DNA from 3 places in the Flectobacillus roseus genome. Region 1 is predicted to be linked to each of the others. Evidence: riboswitches for the same ligand, from Rfam matches in the RefSeq annotation. Region 1 holds a riboswitch; each other region holds the start of a gene.
The links. Region 1 has a riboswitch for cobalamin ahead of QM524_RS24315 (TonB-dependent receptor plug domain-containing protein). Riboswitches for the same ligand answer to the same signal wherever they lie in the genome.
Positions count from the first base shown of each region.

Region 2: linked by a shared signal. The riboswitch ahead of metE (5-methyltetrahydropteroyltriglutamate--homocysteine S-methyltransferase) and the one ahead of QM524_RS24315 (TonB-dependent receptor plug domain-containing protein) in region 1 are both predicted to bind cobalamin.
Region 3: linked by a shared signal. The riboswitch ahead of QM524_RS20350 (TonB-dependent receptor plug domain-containing protein) and the one ahead of QM524_RS24315 (TonB-dependent receptor plug domain-containing protein) in region 1 are both predicted to bind cobalamin.

Region 1 covers NZ_JASHIF010000028.1:22,786-27,222, reverse strand. Annotated here, with positions in the region: gene QM524_RS24320 (GH92 family glycosyl hydrolase) at 1-901, opposite strand, end outside; cobalamin riboswitch at 1,290-1,493, shown strand; gene QM524_RS24315 (TonB-dependent receptor plug domain-containing protein) at 1,657-3,624, shown strand; gene QM524_RS24310 (DUF6580 family putative transport protein) at 3,688-4,284, shown strand.
Region 2 covers NZ_JASHIF010000004.1:428,801-433,237, forward strand. Annotated here, with positions in the region: gene QM524_RS06425 (FtsX-like permease family protein) at 1-582, opposite strand, end outside; gene QM524_RS06430 (efflux RND transporter periplasmic adaptor subunit) at 579-1,661, opposite strand; cobalamin riboswitch at 1,979-2,176, shown strand; gene metE (5-methyltetrahydropteroyltriglutamate--homocysteine S-methyltransferase) at 2,457-4,437, shown strand, end outside.
Region 3 covers NZ_JASHIF010000020.1:172,345-176,781, forward strand. Annotated here, with positions in the region: gene QM524_RS20340 (PAS domain-containing protein) at 1-107, opposite strand, end outside; gene QM524_RS26040 (cysteine-rich CWC family protein) at 94-312, opposite strand; gene QM524_RS20345 (Dph6-related ATP pyrophosphatase) at 306-950, opposite strand; gene QM524_RS20350 (TonB-dependent receptor plug domain-containing protein) at 1,308-3,269, opposite strand; cobalamin riboswitch at 3,403-3,609, opposite strand; gene QM524_RS20355 (GSCFA domain-containing protein) at 3,769-4,437, shown strand, end outside.

The DNA of each region.
Region 1 (4,437 bases):
TTCTTGAAAGAGTGGTATTCCAAATGCCTTTTCCTAGATTTTTAATCTCTTCGAAAGATTGGCTTCCTACTTCTTTTAGGTTTATCTCAGCTTGTTCAAAACTGATAAAAGAAGAAGCAATTTTAGCAGTTACTTGCTCTCCACGCTTTGAAATTTTGAAGCCAACAACAGCACCTACGTGGTTATCTGTAACAGACAATTCGTTCGCAAGCAATTCCTTTGCTTTCCAAACAGATTTGTAGGTAATAGGCTTATCAAATTGGATGATAAAATAGTTCTTGAAGTTTTCTGGAACTCCGCCACTATTTTTGGTCGAGTATCCAATAATCTGATTTTTTTCAGGAATAATTTTCACAAAAGAACCTTTATCCAAAGCATCAATTACTACGAAGGCGCTGTCAGTTTTGGGAAAAGTAAAACGCAAGACCGCAGCGCGCTCGGTAGGTGTTATTTCGGTGGTCACATCATGATCGGCCAAATACACACTGTAGTAATACGGCTTGGCAATTTCGGCTTTGTGCGAAAACCAACTTGCACGTTGGTCTTCTTGAAAACGAATTTTACCTGTGATTGGCATAATAGCAAACTGACCATAGTCATTGATCCACGGACTTGGCTGGTGAGTTTGTTTGAAACCACGAATTTTGTCGGCATCATAAGTGTAAGCCCAACCATCGCCCATTTTGCCAGTTTGTGGCATCCAGAAATTCATCCCCCAAGGCAAAGCGATTGCTGGATACGTGTTTCCTGTAGAGAGACTAGGTTTTGAGGCTGTACCCATCAAGGGATTAATCCATTCTACGGGGTCATTTACTTTATCAACGGTTTGGGCTTGTGTGCCAAGAGTCAAACTGCCGAATAAAAGTGTTAAGATTTTTGAGTTTTTTAGAAAATGGGTCATTTTTTTAAAATTTCAGGGAGTAAAAAAATGTTTGATTATAGAATTAATGTAAAAATTGAGATTGGCTTTGAAGTTAACAGATTTGTTTGAAATGATTATACGCATTTACATGAGAGCCCGAAAAATAAAAGTTTGTGACTTTATCGGTTTTTTTGAGTAATTTAAGAAAGCACTTATTTTAAATCTATAAATTTTGCTAACAATTAAGTAATTTTACTCATTTTATTATTAATAATAAATACTCAAATTTGTAAAATCAAAGTGCTTTTAAATGAAACAAGACTTTCGAGAGCCACAATTGTGGTTATCATAATAATATTTGGTGTAGTTTGGAATAGCGTATCGATTTAGTTGATACGCTATTTTTTTTGTCCTAATTTTTTCCATAACTTTGCCAACAGTTTATGGTGCTTTAGTTTTTCCCAGCAAAAACCTCAAAGCTTAATAGGGAATCAGGTGTGATACCTGAACTGTCCCCGCAACTGTAACACTCAATCGTGTCAACTCAATCCTCATAACCACTGAATTTATTTCGGGAAGGTTCGAGTTTGACGAGTGAAGTCAGGAGACCTGCCATAGATTATTCTTGATACGCGCTTACGGAGGATGAGCAAAAATCGAGCGTTCGCAAAGTATTTTCGCTTTTTTTATTGACCATTATCAACATTTTTAAACAGTTCTCTGTGCTGCCTTTTGCAGTATTGGAATGAATGTTTTGAAGTGGGTGAATAAGAAAATGGAAGTTCAAATTCTAAATGTTTTATTCTTCAAAGTTATTTCCATCAGTTGTATTGCTTGCCTTGTGCGCAAGTGTAGAAGGTATTGCTCAAAATGCTGAAAAATCTCAAGTTCTTGATGAAGTTGTCGTGAGTACCAACAAGTACCCACAAAAGCAATCTCAATCGGGTAAAGTGGTGTCAGTGATTGATGCGGCTACGATTCAACGTAGCAAAGGTAAAACTGTAGGCGAGTTGCTAAACCAGCAAGTTGGGCTTACGGTTATTGGTTCTCAAAATACACTTGGTACAAACCAAGATTTGTATTTGCGTGGTGCAGGCGCTGGCTACACCTTGATTTTGGTTGATGGTTTGCCTGTGTATGACCCTTCTGGTGCGTCTACGTCGTTTGACATCAACTTGATTGCGATCGACCAAATCGAGCGTATCGAAATTTTAAAAGGTGGTCAGTCAAGTTTATATGGCTCTGATGCAGTTGCAGGTGTCATTAACATCATTACTACCAAAAATAGTGGTAAAAAATTAGGTCTGAGCGGAAGTTTGGCTGGCGGTAGCTATGATACCTACCGCGCAAGTGTAAATGCAGGTGGTCAGTACAAAAAAACGACGTATGGTTTGTCGTGGAATGGTACAAAATCAAATGGTATCTCTGCGGCTAAACAGCCAGAAACAGCCAAAACTCCTTATGATAATGACGGTTTTAAGCAGAATAATTTTCAGGTAAAATTGGGTCAACAGGTAAGTGAAAACTTAACCTTGAGAGCTGATTTGATGAGCAATTATTACAAAACAGACTTGGATGCAGGGGCTTTCAAAGATGAAAAAGACTATACTTTTGAAAACAAAAACTTGCTTTGGTCTGTTGGTGGCGATTATCAATTGAAAAATGGCAAACTAACCGTTAATTTTCAGCAAACTAACGGTCAGAGAGTGTATATCGACGATTCGGCTCATGTGGAGGCTGGTGCTTTTGCCAAATATTCTTATGGTTATTACCGTGGCGTAGCAAGATTTGCGGAGGCTTACTATGCTCATACATTTTCTGATAAAATCAAATGGGTATTAGGTGTCGAAAACCGTTGGCAAAATACCGATCAAACCTATTTGTCTATTAGTAGCTATGGTCCTTATGAGAGTCCAGCGATAAAAGCGTCTACTGCCAATACCAGTTTGTTTAGTGGCTACACTTCTTTGAATTTGCAAGACTTCAATGGATTTGGTTTAGAACTTGGTGGACGCTACAACAATCACTCTATTTATGGTAACAACTTTACGTATAACGTTAATCCGTTCTATTGGGTTGGGGCAAGATTAAAAGTATTAGCTACCTATTCGTCAAGCTACAAAGCGCCATCCTTATACCAATTATTCTCTCCTTATGGCAACGAAGCTTTGAAGCCAGAAGTAGGTAAAACAGGTGAAATCGGCGCTCAATTGTTTAGCAAAAACCACCAGTCATATATTCGTGGGGTGTACTTCAAGCGCAATATCAAAGATGTGATTGCTTACATCAGTATCAACCAAGACCCTTGGGGACGTTATGTAAACTTGAGTCAACAGAAAGACCATGGGTTTGAAGTAGATGCTCAATGGGCTATTGGCAAAGCACAAGTAAAAGCCAATTATACCTTTGTAGATGGCGAAGTAACTACACAAGTAGCTGGTAAAGACACCACCTATGCCAATCTTTTCCGTCGTCCAAAACATACAGTTAACGTAAATGTAGCTTATCAAATCTTGAGAAATTGGTCAGCTCAATTAGCACTTCGTTCGGTAAGCAAAGCAAGTAGTGGTCCTTACGACGATGCAAAAGTTGTTCTCGGAAATTACACAACATTAGATTTTTATACAGAGTATCAAATCAATTCGACTATCAAATTATTCTTTGATTTGAAAAACCTTACAGACAAGGAGTTTTCGGACGTGCCAGGCTACAATAGCCGTCGTCGTAACTTCATGGCTGGAGCGGTATTTAGTATTCACTAAAAAGCGAGGCAAGGTAGAAAGCACTGTTTTTCTACCTTGCTAACAGTAAAAACGATTACAAACATGACAAAAACACAACTAAATCCACGTGTAAGTCTGCTACTATCAATTGTAATTTTGGTAGGAACAGCACGCCTCATCAACGCCTCATGTCTCAATCCTTTGAGTAATTTTACGCCAATTGGCGCTATGGGCTTATTTGGAGGTACTTATTTTTCTCAACGCTGGAAAGCCTTCGCATTTCCTTTATTGACACTTTTATTTTCTGACTTAATCATCAATGGGATGATTTATGGTGGAAAATACGGTATCATGTATAGTGGCTGGATGTACAATTACGCCATTTTTGCAGGAATTGTATTATTAGGAAAAGTTTTGATGAAAAAAGTAAATCTTCAAAATTTCTTATTGAGTGGTGTAGCTGCATCGGTAGGATTTTGGTTGCTGGTTGACTTTGGTGTTTGGTTTGGTGGAGGTATGGATATTCGCACAGGCGGACCACTTTCAAGAGATTTGAATGGCTTAATCCAATGTTGTATCCAAGGATACCCATATATGCTTAATTTCTTAGCAGGAACATTGGGTTATGGTGCCGTGATGTTTGGCGCTATTGAATTTGCAAAAACAAAATTACCGAATATTGCCTTTGAACAAGCTTAGTATTTAGTTCTGAAAAATCTGGTTAATTTTTCAAAGTAACACTCTTTAATTTCTCAATCATACCTATAACCTATTGTTCAATATATACTCGGATCAACTATAGTAGTTCTCACCTTTTTTTAAATAATGAATTTTAAGTTTTTGATAAACAGG
Region 2 (4,437 bases), on a different contig from region 1:
AGTGGTTACTTGCACCACATCTCCAATATTTGCCAGCATTTTGTCTGCTAAGCCTTTTCCCAAAATAATACTATTCGGAATATTCTTCAAATCCATATACGAACCCGAAGTAACATAGTCGCCGAAGGAAAAAAGTCTTGCTTCTGCTTCAATATCTATGCCGTTGACAACGCCTGTGACGTCTGTTTCGCCCACATTGAAAAATACCTGTGCAATCATTTTGGGAGAGATACCCAATACACGGTTATCTTTTTTTAATGTACTAATGATAGCAGCACTGTTGGCAATCTGAGCATTTTTCCCATTAGGTTTAATAGACCTGATAAAATTGTGATATTTCTTATAATGACTATCTAGCAAAATAGGCTGATTTTCATTGGCTTTTATTTCGTTAAAAAGTCGAACATGAGGGGTTCTATTCAAGACCAAACTATCCAATAGGTCGTTGAGCCCGTTCATAAAACCCAACAATGCAATGAACATCGTAATACTAAACATCACACCAACTGCAGCCACCAAGGTTTGTTTCCAACGAGCCAAGGATAGCGACTGAGCAATATTCCAAATCAGTGGGTAGTTCATAGTGCAGGTTTTTGAATAGCCTCTTGGGCGGTGATTCCAGATAAAATTTCGACACGTTGGAAGTCTTTCAGTCCAACTTTTACAGCTCTTTTTTGACCATCTTTGTCCAAAACGAACTGTTCATCCACCAAATAATTTCTTGGAATTGTCAATACCTTCGGTCTTTCGGCAGTAATGATATTTGCCTCAACATTGAGGTTGGGATATAATACTTGTGGTTGTGCTATAAAAGTAGCCTTTACCGTAAAAGTCCTAGTTTTTTCATTCATCAAAGGGTCGATACCGTTGACTTTTGCCTCAAATACTTGTTTGTCATAACTATCCAGCGTAAGTAATACTTTTTGTCCAATTTTGACACGAGTAATATCATCTTCGTCGATTTGTAGTTCAAGCATAAATGCCTTCGCATCACCGATGATGGCCACAGGATTTTGGATTGAGACCATTTCTCCGATTTCTTTAGAAAAGCTGTAAATGCGTCCTGAAACCTCTGCACGAACAGCAAAATCTGAAGCAATACTTTTGGCTAATGCGACATTTTTGGCAGATTGTTCGGCAGAAAATTTGATTTGACGACGCAATTCGCTCACTCGTATCTCTGCTGATTGAAAAGCGGTTTGGGAATTATGATAGGCTAATTCACGCTGTTCTTGGTCGACCTTCGTTCCGATTTGTTGTTGCCAAAGCGCATTTTGACGACGCCAAAGTAGTGAATCATTCTTGAGTTTTTGATAGGCTAAATCTTTGGAGATAACAGCATCACGTAGACGTTCTTGATTTGATTTTATAGAAGCATTTTCAAAATTCAACTCTGCATTTTCGATATTGAGTTTAGCGCTAGGGTTAGCAATTTCGAATAGTATTTGCCCTTTTTCGACAAAATCACCTTCTTTTACTTTCAGAGAAGAAATATCACCTGAGTTTTTGGGAAAAACTTGGTACTGATTGACACTTTTAACCACACCCGAGGCATAAACTGATTCAGAAATAGCCTGAATTTGAGGGTAAATCGTTTCCACTTTTTTCTTACAGCTCGTGACCAGAGCTACCATGAATATTCCTGTCAACCAATGTTTCATCTTATGTGTCAACTTTTAGGATAATAGTTAAACCTCTATCCGATTTCGTGTTTTAGAATAGTTAAAATTAGAATTTTTTTTGAGATACAATCATGAGGTAAGTTTGTTGACGATTTGATTATGGTCAAAATATCGTTGAAATGGACAGGTGAAAAATTAGCCTTTGGTAAAAATGTTTCACTTTAAATAACCAATTAATTGGATATTTTATCTAATTAAAATTAAAAATTGTTTGTTATTATCTAATTTTTAAACAAATAGTAGTGAAGTGTAAAAATGTAAAAGATTGCTCATATACCTTTGTCCTATCCATTTTACACATCAATCGGAAAAGTAGTATCAAAGTGATGCTTTGATTTAAAAAGGAATCGTGTGTGAATCACGAACAGACGTGCTACTGTATTTAACCGCTCTTCGGAGCAAGTCGTGTACAAGATATCCATTGTTCCAGCTGGAATGAGAAGGAGTACAACGATGTTATAAGTCAGGAGACTTGCTGCTTTTCTCAATGACAAGACTCTCACGAATAGGGTGTTGGACGCGCATTGATTTTTCAAGCTCATTTACGAATGAGTAATTGAGCGTATTAGTGATTTCGATAAACTAGTAGCTCAATTGATATACATTTCGGGTCAGCTTTTGTTAAACATCAAAATGTGGTGTTTTATGATGTTTGCTTTTTAGAAAGCCGAAAGCTGATACCTGAAAACTTTTGAAAAATCTGTTCCACTCGTTGAAGGTTTTGTGTGTTGTGCCTAAATGGTTGAGTATTTCATTTTTAAACATTCAACCAACATGCTTACTCACATCCTTGGCTATCCACGAATCGGTAGCAAAAGAGAACTCAAAAAAGCCTGCGAACAATTCTGGTCAGGCAAAATCAGTAAAGAAGAATTACAGTCTCAGGCGTATCAGTTGAGACTAGAGCACTGGAAAATCCAGCAGGAAAATGGCATTGACCTTATTCCAAGCAACGATTTTTCATTGTATGATCATGTATTAGATTTGTCTTTGACCTTAGGGGTAATTCCACAACGCTATCAAGCTTTAGTGGATGGAAAGTCTAGCAAGGAATTAGAAATATACTTTGCCATGGCACGTGGTTATCAGAAGGAAGGTTTTGATGTCGTAGCCTGCGAGATGACCAAATGGTTTGATACCAATTACCACTATATCGTTCCTGAGTTTACTAAAAATCAACAATTTTATAGATTTTCAAATAAACCTGTCCAAGAATTTGAGGAGGCAAAACGCTTGGATATCGTTACAAAACCAGTCTTAATTGGTCCAGTTTCCTATTTGCTTTTAGGTAAAGAAAAGGAAAAAGGATTTAACCGTTTAGACTTGATTCAACGTTTGTTGCCTGTTTATATCGAGTTATTACAAGAACTCGAAAGTCGTGGTGCACATACGATTCAAATTGATGAACCATATTTGGTCATGGATTTGACAGAAAAAGAGAGGGCAGTTTTTCAAGAGGTTTACCAACAAATCAGAAAAGCATTGCCAGCGCTTCAAATTGTTTTGGCAACTTATTTTGAATGTTCTGGCGATAATCTAGTTACGACTTTGAGTTTGCCTGTCGACTGTCTTCATGTTGATTTAGTTCGCTGTCCATCTCAATTAGGAGATATTCTGAATCATGAAGCATTTGTGAATGGAACTACCAAACTTTCATTAGGCTTGGTAGATGGTCGAAATATTTGGAAAAATGATTTTACCAACTCCTTAAGTTTCATTGAAAAAGCGCTTTCAAAGCTTGGCGAAGACCGTGTTTGGATTGCGCCATCATGTTCATTGTTACATACGCCTTATGATTTGGATTTGGAAAAAGACGAAAGTGTATTAACTCCGACGATTAAAAACTGGATGGCTTTTGCTAAACAAAAATTGAAGGAAGTACGTACATTAGCAGATTTGACAAAACCCCAATTATTTAGCAGTTTGGCTTCTATTTTGACTGAAAATCAACAGGCTATTGAAAGTAGAAAGTCTTCAACATTGATTCACCGACCAACGGTTAAAGCCCAAATTCAAGGTATTAAAAATGCCGATTTTGAGCGTGAAGCACCGTTTGCACTTCGCCAGTCGATTCAGAAAGAATTATTACAATTGCCATTGTTGCCTACCACAACGATTGGTTCTTTTCCTCAAACAACAGAAGTACGTCAGTTGAGAGCCAATTATAAAAAAGGCCTTATTTCTGACAAAGTTTATATACAAGAAGTAGAAACTGAAATCAAAAAGGCCATTCATTGGCAAGAAGAATTGGGCTTGGACGTATTAGTTCATGGCGAGTTCGAGCGTAATGATATGGTTGAATACTTTGGTGAGCTATTGTCTGGTTATGTATTTTCTCAAAATGGCTGGGTACAAAGTTATGGCAGCCGTTGTGTGAAACCTCCCATTATTTTTGGTGATATTGAGCGCAAAGGAGATATGACAGTTCGCTGGACGAAATATGCACAATCACAAACTTCTAAAATTGTGAAAGGAATGCTCACAGGACCAATCACCATGTTACAATGGTCATTTGTGAGAGACGACCAACCGAGACGATTAACAGCATTTCAGTTGGCATTGGCTATCCGTGAGGAAGTTGTTACTTTAGAAAAAGCAGGCATCAAAATTATCCAGATTGACGAACCAGCCATACGTGAAGGTTTACCATTGAGAAAAGAGAATGCGCCAATTTACTTGGATTGGGCAGTAAAAGCCTTTCGTTTGAGTGCTTCAGGCGTATCTAATCGTACACAAATACATACGCATGCCTGTT
Region 3 (4,437 bases), on a different contig from region 1:
CTGAGTCTTGCAGGGCGACGCATAAATTCCATGCCAGTCAAAATTGGCATAGAGGTGTTTACACTTGAAAAAGTGTCGCAGAAGGTTTTAGGACTAAGTTGCATCATGGTCTTCAAAATGGTTTTTGATTAGAGACTTTATACAAGTGTTGCACAAACATTGTCCATCGTATTTTTTCAAACTCAACTGTCTCAATTGTTGGGTTTGTTCGTAGTTCAATGTTAATTGTTGACAATCGCAATGCGTTATATCGTCAGCTTTACATTGAAATGGTTGTTGGCAACGTGGACAATGGGTATGTATCTTCAACATTCTACCAATGATAACTCTAAAAAATGATAATTGTTATGAACTAATTTTTCTCCCTGAGTTACTTCAATTGACTGTTGAAACAAAGGACAATCTAATACTACTGTATGAAACTCTCCGTTTTCGCCACAAACATCTACTCCTTTTTGCTCCAAATCTTCCACTGTCTTGGCATCGATGATTCTTCCTAAAAAAGATGCGCCCAACGTATCATTACAAGATACAATCATGGTTTTGATACCAGCAGAAATCATGGCAAAAACCAATGCTTTACGGTCCTGTTGCCAAAGCGGCAAGTGACAGTTGAGCTGTGCCTCGGCACAAACCTTTTCTTCCCATTCACGATGTGGCTGCAGGTCTATATCTCCAAAAACGGCATCTGTCAATTGGTATTCTTCAGTCAGCGACTTGAGACGAGCGATATATTTTTCGGTATAATTTTCCCAAGATGTACTAATTGTAACACTTGGACAACCAATAGCTTTGGCTTGCGCTTCCAGAATAGCAGGGCTCAAACCATGCGAACGCGAGCGATCGCCCCATTCGTTGAGTGTTGTAAAAATTACGGTAGGTCGTTGATTCATTTGCATCAAAGCAAAACAAGAATCTTTTCCACCAGACCAAGAGCAAAGGAGGTTCATAAGTAAAGTGACATAGTGAACAGGCACAAAGGCACAGAGTTTTTTCACTATGCCACTTGGCACCTTTGCGCCTGTTCACTCTATTATCTTTAAAACTGGATATTCAATTCAGAAACAAGTACAAGGAGTCTTTTCACTTTACCACTTTGTGCCTCTGAGCCTGTTCAATTTAATGCCTTTTTTAAAACTAGATATTCAATTCAGATACTTCAAAGTAAACTCTTTTCACTTTGCCACTTTGTGCCTGTTCTCTTTAATGCCTATTTTAAAATTGGATATTCAATTCAGAAACTTCAAAGTAAACTCTTTTCACTATGCCACTTTGTGCCTTTGTGCCTGTTCACTTTAATACCTATTTTAAAACTGCAAACTCAAACCAATACTTGCATTGAATTGGCGGGTTTGATAGCCTGTGATTTCTACAAATTTGGTATTCAAAATGTTTCTCAAATCAGCGTACGCTTTAATTTTTGAATTGATGCGATATTCACCATATACATCTAATAACTGATACGCATCCAAGTCTACATTGATAGATTTGAATTGGTCGTTATCATAGTAAGTATCTTTACGAGCACCTACGCCTCTCAAAGTTGAACTCACATACAATTTTGAACTAGCCTGATATCCCAAACTCAAGGTAAAAGCATTTTCAGGACGACGAATCAAATTTTTGTAAGTCGTGTCTTTTCCTGCCACTTTGGTTGTTAGCTCGCCAATTTGATGCGTATAGGTAGCCGAAAGATTAAACTTGCCTAGCTGTGCTTGAGCGTCTAATTCCAAACCTTTACTTGCTTGCTTGTTGAAATTAACATACTTGCCATACGGCGCAGTATTGATTGACTGGAAAATAATCACATCGTTGATGGTTGTATTGAAATACACCGCACGGAAATAGGATTGTTGGTTATTGCTAAACAATTGGAGTCCGCCTTCTTGTGTAAATGATTTTTCGGGATTCAAGGCTGTATTGCCGTAAGGAGAATACAATTGATACAACGTTGGCGACTTGAAACTTGAGTAAAAGTTAGCTAATACTTTTAAGTTTTTACCCAATAAATAATAAGGATTGAGCGTGTAGGTAAAATTATTTCCGTACAAAGAATGATGATTGTAACGACCACCTGCTTCAGCGCCAAAACCACCCAAATTATTCAGGGTAAACGAGGTATAACCACTCACTTGATTTACATTGGCTAAGGCATCACTTAGTGGTGCATCTTCATAAGGACCCCAATCACTGATAGATAAATAGGTTTGGTTCATTTTCTGAGCACGATATTCTGCACCGACCAGCCACGTTATATTTTTACCCAAACTCCAACTACCATATAATTCAGCATAGTTGGTTTTAGCACCATAATTACTTGCCGAATACTTGTCATACGCATCAGGAGCCACATAGTTAGAATCGTTGATATAGCTACGTTTGAGGTCGTTGTAGTGATAATTGGCCACTAATTTTCCTCCTCCTACAAAATACTCCGCGCCTACTCCTATCTGTGTGCTTCGGCTATTTGCGACAAAGTCTTTATCATCACTAAATGCACCATTATCAATGTCGGCACGATAAGTTTCGTTTGTTACAAAAACTTTGGTTGTAAGATTGGCACCAAATTTTTGCTGAAACTGAGCACGAAACGCATCTTGATTAAAAGCATCTTTTTCGTTCAGATTATCATCTTTTTTATTGGCCGCTTGCGAAATACCTTTTGAGTACAACTTGGTATATGCTACGGCATAACTTGAATTTTTACTCAACGTACCACTCAAATTCAATGCACCTTTCCATGTACCATAACTTCCACCCGAAAGATTAGCTTGTGCGCTAAATGGCTTAGCACTCGCTTTTTTACGAATAATATTTATTACTCCACCTACAGCATCCGAACCGTAAAGGGTGGATTGCCCTCCTTTCAAAATCTCAATTCTTTCGATTTGGTCGATTGAAATAACGTTTAAGTCAAAATAATTACCAATCGTAGAAGGGTCATTTAATGGAATGCCATCCATCAACAACAAAGCATAGCCATTACTTAAGCCTCTAATACTAACTTCTTGGTTTGCGCCAAGTGTTAGTTGAGAGCCTACTACCTGCATACCTACTTGCTGATTGAGGATCTCTCCAAGTGATTTGCCTACATTCCGCTCCAAAATTTCTTTGGAAATAACGGTTAAAACTTTTCCTGTCTGTAATTGCTTTTGGGGTACTTTATTGGCAGTAACTACAACTTCGTTAAGGTTTGTTACGTTGTTTTGAGCCATACTCAGGCTTGCCACACAAAGTAATCCCGAACAGAAAAATAAAGATTTAAACATTGATTTGATAATTGTTTTCTAGCTAAATATCAATTCCTAAACCTATAAAATAGGTTTGATGATTGGATATAAAAGAATAGAAAATGAACAGAAAAGCGAACGCTCAGCAACAATTCATCCACCGTAAATTGTACCAAGAATAGATAAAAAGGCAGGTCTCCTGACTTGTTTCATCGACTCCGAGCCTTCCCGCCGCAAGGGCAGTGGCCATGAAGATTGAATTCGACACAAAACGAAACTTACAGTTGCGGGGACAGTTTAGGTTTTTCACCTAATTCCCTATTAAGCTTTGACACTTCCTAGATTTGAAGCATAAAGCACCTATATCTGCCACAAAGGTAGTGAATTGTGATTGAGGGAATTAGAGATTCTTGAATTCTTTTCAATTTTAGAATCTCATTTTATGGCTACTAGCGCATTGGTTAAACAGGTTTTAGAAATTATCATAGCCTAAATTGCTTAACTTTACCTTTATAAAATATTCAGTCAAAATTGCCTTATGGAATTCAGAACGCCAATAAAGATAGAAAAATCGCCCTTTCAGATACAACTTCAGTCCAAAGTATTGACGGTCGGTTCATGCTTTGCGCAAGTTATTGGACAAAAGCTTGAAGAAAACAAAATTGCTACCGAAGTCAACCCTTTTGGTACTTTGTTTAACCCCATGTCGATTTTCAAACTTTTGAATCCTAGCTATCAAAACGTCGACGAGCGGCTGTTTGTACAACACCAGCAAACATGGTTTCATTATGATTTTCACTCACAGTTTTTTGCAACTCAACAAGCGTCTTTAAAGGAATTATTGAATCATAACCTAGCAAAAATTCAGATTCAGCAATATGATTTCTTGGTTTTGACTTTCGGAACTGCATTTGTACATCAGCTCAAAGCTACGCCAAGCTATGTAGCCAATTGTCATAAAATGCCTGCAAGTTTATTCGAAAAGGACTTGTTGAGTGTGAAGGATATTTGTAAAAAATTCGCCGAGGTACACAAAGCAATAAGCGAACTAAACCCTTCCTTAAAAATCATTATTACCGTTTCGCCAGTGCGACACACCAAAGAAGGACTAGCCGAAAATCAATTATCTAAATCAATTCTCCGAACTGCCTGTCATTACTTAAGCGCTGATTATGAAAATGTTACGTATTTCCCGTCCTACGAAATT